2 regions of the Arthrobacter jiangjiafuii genome follow, and region 1 is predicted to be linked to the other one. Evidence: predicted binding sites of a transcription regulator. Region 1 holds the regulator's gene; the other holds the start of a gene.
The links. The regulator HrcA, encoded in region 1, represses chaperone genes, less so after heat shock. The targets are predictions, from matches to a motif close to TTNGCACTCGNNNNNNNCGAGTGCNAA.
Positions count from the first base shown of each region.

Region 2: the regulator HrcA is predicted to act here: its motif matches at 1,806-1,832, upstream of groL (chaperonin GroEL).

Region 1 covers NZ_CP076022.1:2,112,041-2,119,845, forward strand. The annotation lists gene KKR91_RS09935 (GerMN domain-containing protein) at 1-383, shown strand, start outside; gene KKR91_RS09940 (16S rRNA (uracil(1498)-N(3))-methyltransferase) at 426-1,190, opposite strand; gene dnaJ (molecular chaperone DnaJ) at 1,194-2,336, opposite strand; gene hrcA (heat-inducible transcriptional repressor HrcA) at 2,477-3,490, opposite strand; gene KKR91_RS09955 (DUF3097 domain-containing protein) at 3,683-4,525, shown strand; gene KKR91_RS09960 (DUF4870 domain-containing protein) at 4,653-5,081, shown strand; gene hemW (radical SAM family heme chaperone HemW) at 5,166-6,398, opposite strand; gene lepA (translation elongation factor 4) at 6,395-7,805, opposite strand, start outside.
Region 2 covers NZ_CP076022.1:558,302-566,106, reverse strand. The annotation lists gene groL (chaperonin GroEL) at 11-1,648, opposite strand; gene KKR91_RS02825 (cold-shock protein) at 1,986-2,207, opposite strand; gene KKR91_RS02820 (LytR C-terminal domain-containing protein) at 2,454-3,071, opposite strand; gene KKR91_RS02815 (DUF3263 domain-containing protein) at 3,109-3,411, opposite strand; gene KKR91_RS02810 (uracil-DNA glycosylase) at 3,520-4,305, shown strand; gene KKR91_RS02805 (siderophore-interacting protein) at 4,350-5,192, shown strand; gene KKR91_RS02800 (threonine/serine exporter family protein) at 5,262-7,211, opposite strand; gene KKR91_RS02795 (lipid II:glycine glycyltransferase FemX) at 7,257-7,805, opposite strand, start outside.

The sequences.
Region 1 (7,805 bases):
TGGATGGCAAGGCCGGCTACCGGGCCTTCGGGCACGAGGTGCTGGAAGGGGAACTGCAGCGTGACGCAACGCTCGTGGCGCCGATCTGGATCATTGACCCGCAGGAGGGATCCGGGAATCCGACCTCCCTCACGGTCAGCGGGGCAGCCCGGTCCGAAGGCGGCCAGCTCTCCTGGCGGGTGGAACCGATCGTGGACGGCCGGCCTGCGGCAGCTGCCGTCGAAAGCGGCTTCGCCGACCTTGAGGCGCCCACAGGCGGAACCTCCCTCTACAGCTTTACCGTGGAGCTCTCTCCCGGGGACTACAGCGTGAGTGTCTTCCACGGCACCGAGCGGGCCAATGAGGATTCCAAGCGCGTGAGCATCCACTCCGACCTTAAGTAGTTCCGCCGGCCGCTGGTTCTCACCTGCCAGCCGCCCGGCGTGCTACCAGCGGCCCAGCGCGGAATTCAGGACAGCCAGTGCTGCCGGGCCGGCCGTGGAGGAACGCATCACGTGCTGTCCCAGCCGTACCGCCACCGCGCCGCCGGAGCGCAGCAGCTCCACTTCGCCGCCGCTGATGCCGCCTTCGGGCCCCACCACCACGGCAATGCTCAGCGGCCGGTCCCCTGCCCGCCGCCGGGCGTCATGGACCGCCGGCACCAAGGCGCCGTCGGCCTCCTCATGCAGCACCAGCACCAGGTCCACCGTTGCCAGCCGGCGTGCAAGGTCCTTGGAGTCAACGACCCCTTCGACCTGCGGAATCACTGAACGGCGGGACTGCTTGGCCGCCGCGGTAACGATCCCCTGCCACTTTGCCTGTCCCTTGGCCGCTTTGTCGGCGCGCCAGCGGACAATGCTGCGTTCGGACTGCCAGGGAATGACCGTATGTACTCCCAGCTCCGTTGCCGCCTCGACCGCCTGCTCGTCGCGGCCGCCCTTGGCGAGGGCCTGGACCAGGATCAGCGTGTCGGCGGGTCCGTCCTCCTCGCTGACGACGGCGACGTCGACTTCCAGCCGTGCCGGAGCGACGGCGGAGACCGTGCCGGTGAGCCGGCGTCCGGCGCCGTCGACAATGTCCACCGGTTCGCCCGGCGCCAGCCGCTTCACCGCCACGGCGTGGTGGGCCTCGGGTCCTTCGAGCACAAAAACTGACCCGGGGCCGGCGGCGCGGACGGCGCCGGGCTCACCGAAGAAGATCGGATTGGTCATTGGTCAGTGATTGCCCAGGCGGTCCCGCAGCCGGGCGAACACACCCGTTCCACTGTTGGCCAGACGGCCCTCGGCGTATTCTTCGCCGCGCAGCTGCGCGAGCTTGCGCAGCAGTTCCTCCTGCTCGGAATCCAGCTTCTGCGGGGTCTCCACATGAAGGTGGACCAGCAGGTCACCGCGGCCGTAACCGCGCAGGTGGGTGACGCCCAGGCCCTTCAGGGTGCTGATTTCGCCGGACTGGGTGCCGGCCTTGACCGTGATTTCGCGGTCGCCGTCGAAGGTTTCAAAGTTGATGACCGAGCCCAGGGCCGCTGCCGTCATGGGCACCGTCAGGGTGGCGTGCAGGTCATCGCCTTCACGTACGAAGGTGGGATCGGCGTTGACCCGGATTTCCACGTACAGGTCGCCCTGCGGTCCGCCGGCGGTGCCTGCTTCGCCCTGGCCGCCCAGCTGGATGCGGGTGCCGGTGGCAACGCCTGCGGGGATCTTGATGTTCAGGCTGCGGCGGCTGCGGACGCGGCCTTCGCCGGCGCATTCGTGGCAGGGGTCGGGAATGACCGTGCCGTAGCCCTGGCAGGACCCGCACGGCGCGGTGGTCATGACCTGGCCCAGGATCGACCGGACCGCGCGCTGCACCTGCCCGGTTCCATGGCAGATGTCGCAGGTCCGCGGGGAGGTGCCGGGCTGGCAGCAGCTGCCGTCACAGGTGGGGCAGGTGACGGCGGTGTCGACCTCGATCTTCTTGTTGGTGCCGAAGACGGCATCCTTCAGGTCGATCCGGACGTTGATCAGGGCGTCCTGGCCGCGGCGGGTGCGTGAGGCCGGTCCGCGTCCTCCGCCTCCCGCGGCGCCGCCGAAGAAGGTGTCGAAAATGTCCTGGAAGCCGAAGCCCTGGCCGCTGAAGCCCGCGCCGCCGCCGAAACCGTTGTCATTGCCGTTTTCGTTGCCCGTGGTGTCGTAGATCCGGCGCTTCTGCGGGTCGGCGAGCACTTCGTAGGCGTGGGTTACGGCCTTGAACTCATCCTGTGCCCCGGGGGCGGGGTTGACGTCGGGGTGCAGCTTGCGGGCCAGCTTGCGGTAGGCCTTCTTGATTTCTTCGCCCGTGGCGTCGCGTCCGACACCCAGAACCTGGTAGTGATCGCTCACTCGTGCACATCGCTTCCTGTAATTGGCAGTTCCCGCATGTTGGCGCGGCGCCTTCTGCGCGAAGGCCTTTCCCGGTTTCCGCGGCCCTCGGGCAGCGGAACAGCCGGAGAACTGCTGTAGCTGTATTGTCTAACGCTTTTCTAGTTGTTCAGTATCCGGGACAGATAACGGGCCACGGCCCGCACTGTTGACATCGTGTTGGGGTAGTCCATGCGTGTGGGGCCCAGGACCCCCACCTTCGCCGAAGCGTCGGGTCCGTAGCCGGTGGCCACGACGGAGGCTTCGGAGAGCGAGCCGTGCGGGTTTTCCCGTCCGATCCGCACCGAGACGCCGCGGGCATCCTGTTCCATCTCGGACAACAACCGGAGCATGACCACTTGTTCCTCGAGTGCCTCGAGGATGGGGCCGATGGTAAGCGGGAAGTCCACGGTGGACCGGGCCAGATTGGCTGTCCCGGCCATCACCATACGGTCTTCGCGGTTGATGCCGGCCAGCTGTTCCAGCGAACGGGCCAGGACCGTTGCGGTGCGGCGCTTATGCACCGGCACGGTGGCCAGGCATTCAGCCAGGTGGCCGGTGATCCGGGTCAGCGGGGTGCCGCTCAGCGACGCCAGGAAATGCTGGCGCAGGGCCATCAGGTCGGGTTCGGTCACGGGATCCGGAACCGGTACAACACGCTGCTCCACCCGGCCCGTGGTGGAGATCAGCACCACCAGCACCTGTGCCGGAGCCAGCAGGACAAACTCGATGTGGCGCACCTGTGCGTTGCCCAGATGCGGGTACTGCACCACTGCCACCTGGTTGGTCAGCTGGGACAGCAGCCGCACGGTGCGTTCCATGACGTCGTCGAGGTCTTCGGCGCCCTCGAGCAGGGTCTGGATGGCTTTGCGTTCGGCCGCGGACAGCGGCTTGACGTCGGAGATCCGGTCCACGAACAGGCGGTAGCCCTTATCGGTGGGGATGCGCCCGGCGGAGGTATGCGGGGCGACAATCAGGCCCTCTTCCTCCAGGGCAGCCATGTCGTTGCGGATCGTGGCGCTGGAAACACCCAGACGGTGGCGTTCCACCAGGGCCTTGGATCCGACGGGCTCACGCGAATGCACGTAATCCTCGACAATCGCGCGGAGCACCTCGAGTCTGCGTGGTTCACTCATGGTTGTCCTCCCTCGCTGATGTCCGGCGTTGTCCGTTGCGTTTCGGGCCGCGTGTCGTTAGCACTCACCATGCCCAAGTGCTAAGTCTAATACGGATCAGGGACGTTGTTAGCATTGAAAGTCCGTGCCGTGCACGCGCAGACGTGCGCCCTGTCCAACTGCGCGCGGCCCAACAACAGCGAGGAAACACCCGTGTCGAACTTTTCGTGGGGGCCCCAGGACATCAGCGCTCCGGCCCGCCGGGTGCTGCCCAAAGTGGGTGCCGAAGCCGGACTCGTGCTTGAAGACGTGCAGACCGGCTGGGTCGGTGCGGTGGTCCGGGTGGAGAAGTCCGGCGGGCTGCACCTGATGGTGCTGGAGGACCGGCGCGGCAAGACCAAGTCCTTTGAGCTGGGCTTCGGCTTCCTGCTGGACGGCGAGCCGGTGGAGGTGGTTCCGGCTGTGAAGGCCGCTGCCCCCGCGTCCCGGCGGACGGCGTCCGGCTCGGTCCGGGTGGAGAACGTCCGGGCCCGCACCGCCAAGGCCAGCCGCATCTGGGTGGAGGGAAAGCACGACGCCGAACTGGTGGAGAAGGTCTGGGGCGATGACCTGCGGGTGGAGGGCATCGTCGTCGAGCCCCTGCATGGCGTGGATGACCTGTACGCGGCGGTCAAGGAGTTCGGACCCGGACCCGGCCGCCGGCTGGGCATCCTGGTGGACCATCTGGTGCCCGGTTCCAAGGAATCGCGGATCGCCGCCGAGGCCATGACCTCCCCGGGGGCCCGCGGGAATGTGCTCATAGTGGGCCATCCGTATGTGGATGTCTGGCAGGCCATCAAGCCGACGGCGATCGGCCTGGCTGCCTGGCCGGTGGTGCCGCGGAACGAGGATTGGAAGACCGGCATCCTCAAAGGTCTGGGCTGGCCGCACAGGAACCACACGGACGTGGCGATCGGCTGGAAAAAGCTGCTGGGTTCGGTCACATCGTATGCCGATCTGGAGCCGTCACTGCTGGGCCGGGTGGAGGAAGTCATCGATTTCCTCACGGTTCCGTAGCTGCCGCCCCGCGGCGTGTATGCCCGATCCCGGCCCGCTTGCCAGTACTCTAGATGAGATACTCAGCAGCGTTTAGCTCCACAAGGCGTGCCGCTCCATCAGCGTCAAGAGTCAAAAGGAAACAGCAGTGTCGAACACACGTCAGAACCACCAGCCCCACCCCGACGACCGGAGTTCCGGCGAGCGTCCCCTCTATCAGGGTGCTCCGGCCAACGCGCTGCCCCTGACGGCATCAGAAGACCGGCAATGGGCCACGATGGCGCATTTCGGCGGCATCCTGGGCTTCGTTCCGTCCCTGGTCATTTATCTGGTCTTCCGGGACCGCGGCCCGTTCACCGCCCAGGAATCCAAGGAAGCACTGAACTTCACGCTTCCCCCCACCATCCTTGCGCTGCTGGCCTGGCTGCTGTCCTTCATCCCGGGAATCGGCTGGATCTTTGCCATCATCAATGCGCTGCTCTGGGTGGCCATCGCCGTGTCCTCCGTGGTGGCAGGCATTGCGGTCAACCGCGGGCGGCCCTACCGTTACCGGCTGAACCTGCGCCGCATCCGCTGACAGTAGGAACCAAAGACAAAGGCCCCGGGCCGGCATTGCTGCCGGTCAGGGGCCTTTTTGTGTTGCTGTGCGGGCTAGTCACCGCTAGTCCGGCAGCAGGCGGCGGACGACGGCGTCAGCCAGCAGGCGGCCCTTGGTAGTCAGCAGCACGCGTCCGGTCAGTGCCGCCTTCGGATCCACCAGGCCGTCGGCCATCAGGCCCGCGACGGCAAGGCGCCCGGAGTCCTTCAGCCGGGAAAGCTCCAGCCCCTCGGCCAACCGCGTGCGCAGCATGACATCTTCCACGTACCGGGTTTCGGCGTCGAGCGTCTCGCGGCCCACAGCCGGAGATTCCCCGGCGCCCAGCCGCTGGGCGTAGGCGGTCGGGTGCTTGGCATTCCACCAGCGCACGCCGCCGGCGTGGGAATGCGCGCCGGGGCCGACGCCCCACCAGTCGTCGCTGCGCCAGTAGGCCAGGTTGTGCCGGCACTGGTCAGCGGGTGTGCGCGACCAGTTGCTCACTTCGTACCAGGACAGCCCTGCGGCGGTCATCAGTTCGTCGGCGAGCAGATATTTGTCCGCATGGTCGTCGTCGTCGATCGGCGGGACTTCGCCGCGGCGCATCCGGGCGGCCAGCTTGGTGCCGTCCTCAATGATCAGCGCATAGGCCGAAATGTGGTCCGGCTCGTAGCTCAGAGCCTCTTTGACCGAGAATTCCCAGTCCGCCAGCGACTCCCCCGGCGTGCCGTAGATCAGGTCAACGCTCACCTTGAGTCCGGCGTCGCGCGCCCACTGCACGGCCAGCGGAACCCGTGACGGCGTGTGCGTGCGGTCCAGGACCGCCAGCACATGAGGTACGGCCGACTGCATGCCGAAGGAGACGCGGGTGAATCCGGCGTCGGCCAGCAGCTGCAGGGACTCCGGGGTGACCGAGTCGGGGTTGGCCTCGGTGGTGACCTCGGCGCCGGGAACCAGCCCCCATGCGCCGATGGCGGATTTCAGGATCCCGGCCAGGTCCTCGGCGGGCAGCAGCGTAGGCGTGCCGCCGCCGAAGAAGACGGTGCTGAGCGGACGGTCCGGCAGCCCTGAGGCCTTCAGGACGCGGGCGGCCAGCGCCACTTCCTGCTGCGCTGTGCCGCCGTAGGCGGCCTGCGACGCCCCGCCGCCCAGTTCAGTGGCGGTGTAGGTATTGAAATCGCAGTAGCCGCAGCGGACGGAGCAGAACGGAATGTGGACGTAGAGTCCGAACTTCCGGTCCACTGCTCCTTCCGCTGCCTGGGCGGGCAGCAGTCCGTCTACGGGTGCCGGGTCCCCGAGGGGCAGTGCACTGGGTGTCACTTCTTGGCTTTGTCCTTGGATTCGTCGGAGGAAAGGGCAGCAACGAAGGCTTCCTGGGGAACCTCGACGCGGCCCACCATCTTCATGCGCTTCTTGCCTTCCTTCTGCTTTTCGAGCAGCTTGCGCTTACGGCTGATGTCGCCGCCGTAGCACTTGGCCAGCACGTCCTTGCGGATGGCGCGGATGGATTCGCGGGCGATGATCCGGGAGCCGATGGCCGCCTGGATGGGCACCTCGAACTGCTGGCGCGGAATCAGTTCGCGGAGCTTGCCGGTCATCATGACGCCGTAGGAGTACGCCTTGTCCTTGTGCGTGATGGAGCTGAAGGCGTCCACCTGTTCGCCCTGGAGCAGGATGTCCACCTTGACCAGGTCGGCGACCTGTTCGCCGTCGGCCTTCCAGTCCAGCGAGGCGTAGCCGCGGGTCTTGGATTTGAGGATGTCGAAGAAGTCGAAAACGATCTCGGCCAGCGGCAGGCGGTACCGGATTTCCACCCGATCCTCGGAGAGATAGTCCATGCCGCCCAGGACGCCGCGGCGGGCCTGGCACAGCTCCATGATGGCACCGACAAATTCGTTCGGCGCCAGGATCGTGGCCGAGACCATCGGCTCGCGGACCTCTTTGATCTTGCCTTCGGGGTACTCGCTGGGGTTGGTCACCGTGACCACCTTCTTGTCCTCCAGCGTCACCTCGTACTCCACGTTGGGTGCGGTGGAGATCAGGTCCAGGTTGTACTCACGCTCGAGCCGTTCGCGGGTGATTTCCAGGTGCAGCAGGCCCAGGAAGCCCACGCGGAAGCCGAAGCCCAGCGCCGCGGACGTCTCGGGTTCGTACACCAGCGCGGCATCATTGAGCATCAGCTTTTCCAGCGCGTCGCGCAGCACCGGATAGTCGGCGCCGTCGATGGGATACAGCCCGGAGAACACCATGGGCTTCGGGTCGGCGTAGCCGGGCAGCGATTCCGACGCCGGCTTGGCCAGGTTGGTGACCGTGTCACCGACCTTGGACAGGCGCACGTCCTTCACGCCGGTGATCAGGTAGCCCACCTCGCCGACGCCCAGGCCCTTGGACGGGGTCGGTTCCGGAGAGCTGACACCGATTTCGAGGAGTTCATGGCTGGCCCGGGTGGACATCATCTGGATCCGCTCGCGCGGGGACAGCGAGCCGTCGATCACGCGGACATAGGTAACGACTCCACGGTAGGTGTCATAGACGGAGTCGAAGATCATGGCACGGGCGGGAGCGTTGGGGTCACCCTGCGGTGCCGGGATCTCGCGGACAATCTGGTCCAGCAGGGCTTCGACGCCAACACCGGTCTTGCCGGAGACCCGCAGTACGTCGGCGGGATCGCCGCCGATCAGCTTCGCCAGTTCCTCGGCGTACTTCTCGGGCTGGGCTGCCGGCAGG
Region 2 (7,805 bases), 1.6 Mb from region 1:
CCGGGGGCTGCTAGAAGCCGCCCATACCGCCCATGCCGCCCATTTCGTCGCCGCCGCCCATAGCCGGTGCTGCCTTCTCAGGCTTGTCGGCGACAACTGCTTCGGTCGTGAGGAACAGGCCGGCGATGGAAGCCGCGTTCTGCAGGGCAGAACGGGTAACCTTTACCGGATCGTTCACGCCGGCTGCGAGCAGGTCTTCGTACTCGCCGGTTGCTGCGTTCAGGCCCCAGCCCTCCGGCAGTCCGCGGACCTTGTCGACAACAACGCCCGGCTCCATGCCGGCGTTGAAGGCAATCTGCTTCAGCGGGGCGTCAATGGCAACGCGCACGATGTTGGCGCCCGTGGCTTCGTCACCCTCGAGGTTCAGGTTGGCGAACGCCTTCAGGCCGGCCTGGATCAGTGCAACGCCGCCACCGGCGACGATGCCTTCTTCAACGGCTGCCTTCGCGTTGCGGACAGCGTCCTCAATGCGGTGCTTGCGCTCCTTGAGCTCCACCTCGGTTGCCGCTCCGGCCTTGATGACTGCAACGCCGCCGGCCAGCTTGGCCAGGCGTTCCTGCAGCTTCTCGCGGTCGTAGTCGGAATCGGAGTTCTCGATCTCGGCGCGGATCTGGTTGACGCGGCCGGCGATTTCATCGGGGTCGCCTGCGCCTTCCACGATGGTGGTCTCGTCCTTGGTGACAACAACCTTGCGGGCCTTGCCGAGGAGGTCCAGCGTGGCGTTTTCCAGCTTCAGGCCGACTTCCTCGGCGATGACCTGGCCACCGGTGAGGATGGCGATGTCTGCAAGCTGTGCCTTGCGGCGGTCGCCGAAGCCCGGAGCCTTGACGGCAACGGACTTGAAGGTGCCGCGGATCTTGTTGACGACCAGGGTGGCCAGGGCTTCGCCCTCAACGTCTTCGGCGATGATCAGCAGCGGCTTGCCGGACTGCATGACCTTCTCCAGGACGGCAACGAGATCCTTGACGTTCGAGATCTTGGAGTTGACGACCAGGATGTACGGGTCCTCGAGGACGGCTTCCTGGCGCTCGGCGTCAGTGACGAAGTATCCGGAGATGTAGCCCTTGTCGAAGCGCATACCTTCCGTGAGCTCAAGCTCAAGGCCGAAGGTGTTGGACTCCTCGACGGTGATGACGCCTTCCTTGCCGACCTTGTCCAGTGCCTCGGCGATCAGGTCGCCGATCTGCTGGTCACCGGCGGAGATGGAAGCCGTGGCAGCAATCTGCTCCTTGGTTTCGATTTCCTTGGCGGAGGCGAGCAGCTCGGCGGTGACGGCTTCGACAGCCTTCTCGATGCCGCGCTTCAGGCTCAGCGGGTCGGCGCCGGCGGCAACGTTGCGCAGGCCTTCCTTGACCAGGGCCTGGGCCAGGACGGTTGCCGTGGTGGTGCCGTCGCCGGCAACATCGTCAGTCTTCTTGGCAACTTCCTTGACCAGCTCGGCGCCGATCTTTTCGTAGGGATCGTCGAGCTCGATCTCCTTGGCGATGGAAACGCCGTCGTTGGTGATCGTGGGGGCGCCCCACTTCTTCTCGAGGACAACGTTGCGGCCACGCGGGCCCAAGGTGACCTTCACGGCGTCGGCGAGGATGTTCAATCCACGCTCAAGGCCGCGGCGGGCCTCTTCGTCAAATGCAATGATCTTGGCCATAACGGCTTTCGTCCTTTCGGAACAGTCATGCTTGCTGCAGGATGTTGCATTCCAGACTGCGGTGCCCGCGACGGACGGGCCGTGAGGACACGATCTCTTTACGTGTCCGCAGGCCCTCACCTCAGTGGCTTGCTTTTTCACTCAACGCCGACCGCTGTTAGCAGTCATCCGGCAAGAGTGCTAAGTCAATAATTAGCACTCCCGCACACTGAGTGCAAGCGATCACTGCCACCCGCAACCGAGCTCACATGCATCTGTAACCGGGCCTGGTCCGCGCGGACACGCCAAACGGCGGCAGCCCCGGCCATACCGGGACGCCGCCGTCCTGCGCTCTGGGCTAAACCTGGTCCCCTACCTGGACAGCCCGGACATCTTCCGCCTGCGGACCCTTCTGGCCCTGGCCGATTTCGAACTCCACCCGCTGGCCCTCTTCAAGCGTGCGGTAGCCGGAGGCCTGGATGGCTGACCAGTGGACAAAAACGTCCGTCTGGGCCTCATCCACGGTGATGAACCCGTACCCTTTTTCCCCGTTGAACCATTTGACGATCCCCTGCGCCATGCTCTTTCTCCACCCTGATCGATCGTGCATTCCGCCACGATTCCCATGGCGGAACGGGCCGGCGCGCAGGGTCCGGGTCACTCGGTTTCTGAGCTGGGTCCGGACCGGCGGCGCGCGGCTGGACCCACTGTAGCCAGCGGGGCGGGGCTTCCAATCGGGCAGTGGCGATTGTTATCGAGTGTTTACGTACCGGCCTTCAAAGCAGGTAGGACGCCGCCGAAACGGGCGGCGCCCCGGGGTCCGGGCTTAGTGGAAGCCCGGACCGGCGACGACGGTCACCATGCTGAATTCGGCGGAATCCACGAGGCTGGGGATGCCGAGCAGCTGTGCCAGCGCCTCGGCGTTGGGCAGCTGGTCTGCGCCGTTGTAGAAGATGACTGATGACTGCAGCGGTGTCCCGGCCCAGTTGGCCACCTGTGCGGTGGTCCAGCCGTCGCCGGCAATCCGGGCCGAGATGCTGGCTCCGAGTCCGCCGACGCCGCTGCCGTTCAGGACCACCACGGGCTGGGCACGGTCCACCGTGGCGGTCGGGGTGGGCGACGGCGTGGGGCTCGGCGAGGCACTCGGGGTGGGGGTGGCGGACGGGCTTACTTCGGCCGTTTCCGTCTCAGTCGGCTCGGCCCCGGTGCTCTCCGTGGCGGCCGGGGATTCGGCGGCCGGCGGCGGGGCGCCGGCGTCCTGCCCGATTCCCAGGCGGGGAATGACGAAGTACGCCGCGAGGCCAAGGACCAGTGCCAGCACCCCGACGGTGATGATCAGTGCCAGGCCGCCGGTGCGGGAAGGAATCAGGCGTTCCCGGTGCACGCCCTGGCGCGACGATGTTTCGGGAATCTTGTCGAACTCGTCCCGTGGATATTTGCTCATGGTTCGGTTTTGTCCTTGGTCTCAGGTGGCGCCGGGTCTAGACGTCAGAGCCTGAACGACGGGCGGTACGCGCGCGCTGACGGGTTGTACGTAGTCTACGCAGTCTCTTGACCAGCATCGGGTCATGCGCGAGGGCTTCCTCGGTATCGATCAGTGCGTTCAGGACCTGGTAGTAGCGGGTGGCGGACATGCCGAACAGCTCGCGGATGGCCTGTTCCTTGGCTCCGGCGTACTTCCACCAGGCCCGCTCCAAGGCGAGCATCTGCTGTTCCTGTTCCCCGAGCGGACTCTCGGGGTCAACCGCACCCTCCAATGAGAAGGCTTCGGTTGTTTCTGCCACAGGATGCTCCCAATTGATAGATGGTCTTCCTGCCATGTTAGTTGCTGAATAACAGGCTTGTCATTTGCGCTGGGCGCGTGCCCGACGGCAGCGGCCTAGGCTGGAAGGGTGAGTTCCAATGAGCCGACCCTCTTTACCCTGCCCGACGCCCCTGCGCCCGATCCCTCCCGGACCGAACCGTTCCCCTTCGCCGCACCGGCTCCGCTGGCCGGGGTGATGGCCGCGGACTGGGCACAGGCGCTGGCGCCGGCTGCCCCGGAGCTGCACCGGATCGCCGCCGGCCTGGAGGCCGAACGCCGGGAAGGCCATCAGGTCCTGCCCGCTCCGGGAAACATCCTGCGCGCATTCGCCCGCCCCCTCGCCGACGTCAAGGTCCTGCTGATCGGCCAGGACCCGTACCCCACCCCCGGCCATGCCGTGGGGCTGTCCTTCGCGGTGGACCGGGACGTGCGGCCACTGCCGCGGAGCCTGAACAACATTTACAAGGAACTCGCCGCCGATCTGGGCATAGCTCCCAGCCCGCACGGCGACCTCAGCGCCTGGGCGGACCAGGGCGTCCTGCTGATGAACCGCGTGCTGACCGTACGCGCTTCAAGCGCCGGGTCGCACCGCAGGCGCGGCTGGGAGCAGATCACCGAACTGGCCGTCCGCGCCGTCGTCGGCCGCCGCCGTCCGGACGGCAGTCCCGCTCCGCTGGTGGCCGTGCTGTGGGGCAACGATGCCCGGTCGGTGGTTCCGCTTTTGGACGGTGCCGCGCGGATTGAATCCGCCCATCCGAGCCCGTTGTCGGCGTCGCGCGGATTCTTCGGTTCCCGTCCGTTCAGCCGCACCAATGAGCTGCTGCGGCAGCAGGGAGCGGAGCCGGTTGACTGGCGGTTGGACGCGATACGGTAGAGGAGATTCCCATGACCAAGGAGAACCAGATGCCCGATCCCGCTGTGCCCGCAGTGAAGCCTGCACAGGATGTTCCCCGGCGGGCCCGCCCGCTGCTGACCCTGGAGGTGCTGCGGCGCCAGGAGCTGACTCCCCACATGGTCCGGATCATTGCCGGCGGCCCCAACTTCGAGCGCTTTGCCGGCAATGGCTGCGCCGACGCGTACTGCAAGATCTGGTTCAGCCCCGATGGCGCCCCGCTGGACGGCACGGCCGAGCTCGAGGCCCTGCGCGAGCAGTTCCCGCGGGAGCAGTGGCCGGTCTCGCGTACCTACACCATCCGCAGCGTCGACCCGGTCGCCCGCGAGCTGGCCATCGACTTTGTGGTTCACGGCGACGAGGGCCTCGCCGGTCCCTGGGCTGCCCGGGCGGTGCCAGGTGATCCGCTGGCCTTCACCGGGCCCGGCGGCGCCTTCAATCCGGATCCGGACGCCGGCTGGTACCTTTTCGCTGCGGATGAATCGGCCCTGCCCGCCACCGCCGCCGTCCTCGAAGCACTGCCGGCCGACGCCGTCGGGCAGGTCTTCCTGGAGGTCGGCGGCCCCGAGGACCGGCAGCCGCTGCGGGCGCCGGAGGGCGTCACCGTGACCTGGCTTTACCGCGGCGGCCTTCCTGCGGGCAACACCGGGCTGCTGGCTGGTGCCGTGGCAGCCGCGGCCTGGCCCGACAACAACGTGCAGGTGTTTGCCCACGGTGAGCGCGAAGCCATGAAGGCCCTGCGCGACATCCTGTTCACGACCCGCGGGCTGGAGCGCCGGCAGGTCTCCCTCTCCGGCTACTGGGCAGCCGGCCGCACCGAGGACGCCTTCCAGGCAGAAAAAAGGACCCCGGTCGGCAAGATCCTCTAGGTCCTTGCGTTCCGGGGCCCTCGTCGCCTGCGCTTGACGGCGCCGCCTGGTTCCCTGCCGGTGCCGTCCTTACCGGCGGCGGTTCCGGCGGTCGTTGCCCGAGAGGTTCCGGGTCATCGGCCGGGCCAAGTTGTCACCGAACACCACGCCGCCAGCGATCGCCAGGATCACGGTCAGTGCGTTGAAGATTCCCACCGCGCCGTTGGTGACGTCGTCGCTGCCGATACTCAACCCGTACATGGCGCGGAAAATGCTCAGCCCCGGGAACAGGAACAGCACCGCGGGAACCGCAACGATCAGCTGCGGAGCGCCCATCCGCAGGGCCACGATGCGCGCCACCATGCCGATGAAGATGGCCGCGATGGCCGGGGTCAGCCGGGGTCCGATGCCCAGTATCTCGGACAGCTCGAACACCAGGAAACCCGCCGCACCGGTCAGGACCGTGGGCAGGACCAGGTTCATCGGCGACTGCTCCACGACGCAGATCGTGGCCAGGGCCACGGCCAGCAGCACCATGGTGACCGCAAACGGATATTGGGATCCGTCTACCTTGGTGACGTCGAGCCGCGGCACCCCCAGCAGCGCGCCGGCCACCAGGGCGACGGCGATGCCGGCTACCAGCGCGGCGAACGTGAGGAACGCCGACAGGAAACGTCCCGACGCCGTTACCGGGAACCCGTTGATCGCATCCTGTACCGCGGAGACCAGGCGTCCGGTGGGCAGGAGCAGCAGAATGCCCCCGGCCACTACAATCCCGGGGGAAATCGGCACATCGAAGGACCAGAAGAGCATCGCGACGGCGGTGACCAGGAATCCGGCGGCTGCCGTGCTGAAGAAGTCCGGCACCCGCCAGCGTCCGAGCAGCCGCTGCAGCAGGCTGACCAGGAACGTACTGATGAACGCGACCATGGATGCCAGCGGTCCGCCGCCGATGAACCCTACAATGGCGGCGGCAAACACGCCGGCGGAAAAGGTCACGGCCCAGCGTGGAAACGGCTTGGGCTGGTGGGTGATCTCGTTCAGCCGGTTGGAGGCTTCGGCGCGGGAGACGCCGCCGTCGATGATGTCGGTGACAAGCTGGTGGACCAGCCCCAGGCCGGCGTAGTTGTTGGTCCAGGACCGCACCACCCGCATCACGGTGATGGGGGTCTGGTCCTTGGGTGAGTAGTTGAGCAGCACCGACTGGTTGGTGATGTCCACTTCAATGTTCTCCAGGCCGAAGGCTGCAGTGACGGCGATGATGGCCGTCTCCACTTCCAGGGCGCCGGCACCGTAGCGGAACATCGTCTCGGCCAGGCCCAGGGCCAGGTCCAGGGTTTTCCGGGCCGAAGCGTCCGGTCCCGCGCTGCGCACCAACGGGTTGGCATACGGAGATCCGGCCAGCCGTTCCACAATGGACATGGCCTGGGTGGGCGGAGTTTCCCCCTGGACCAGGCGGCGCAGCATGCGGCGGGCCGCTGCCGAAGAGCGGTCCTGCCGCAGGGCCGCGGCGCTGCCGGGCTGGTGGCTGGCCGGCACGGTCTTGCGGGCGCGGGGCTTCCGGGGAGGCAATGCAGTCCCCGCTGATTGATCCGGCCGCACCTTGCCGCGGCCGGCGTCAGATCCCGGGGCGGCCCGTCCGGACCCCAGTCCGCCGGAGGTGCCCTTGGGCAGAGTCTGCATCACCGAGGTGGTGGGCGGCGGCGGCTTGGGCCTGGTGCTCCGCAGCCCGCCACCGGCAGGGCCGGTGGGCAGGGCAGTGCCCTTGGACGCCTTGGATGCCTTGGACGCTTTGGACGCCTTGGGTGCTTTGCGCGGCAGTCCCGGCACGCGCGCCGGGGCACCGTCCACCGGAGTTTTGGCCGCCGTCTTCCCGGCGGCGGGCGCGGTCTTCCCAGTGGCGGGCGCGGTCTTTCCTGCGGCCGCCGGGCGCTGCCGCGCTTCCGGTGGCCGGATGACCGGAATCAGGCCCACCATGGGGTCGGGGTTCTGCGCAGGCTCTTGGCGGTCTGCATCGGACGTGTTCTCCAAAGGACTCACCCTTTCGCCTCTGTAGCCTGAATCCCATTCAGGCCTGATTGCTGTTTAGTAGAACGGCTGCTGGTGCCGGCGCCAGTAAATCTGCCGGGCAACCCGTTCACCGATGGTGTTCCAGATCTTGTACCGCAGCGGATCCAGGACCAGGTCATAGCAGCCCACAAAGTCGGTGACCGTCTTCGAGAAGCTGGTCTTGAACAGGCCGAGTCCGTGGTGCGGATGCTCCTTGTTTTTCAGCTGGTCGCTGGGAGGGGTTCCGCAGAAGTCGTACTGTTCAATGCCGAAGTCTTCCTTCAGCTCCGTGATGGCCGTCCACTGCACCAGGTGCGAGTCGCCGTACTGGTTGCGGCGCGGTTTGGAGCCGCCGTCCTTGTACGTGCCCTTCTTCCCGTAGGCGATGACGAAGGCGCCAACGGTGGGCTCGCCGTCTTCAAAGGCGAAGTAGAAGCGGCCCTGGCCGGCAGCCACGAAGTTGGACCAAAAGCGGTGGTAGTAGTCATAGGAGCGCATCCGGGCTGCGGACCGGTCCTCGATATGGCTCATCAGCTGGTACATCGTCCGCATGTTCTCTTCTGTGGGCTCCACCCGGCGCACATC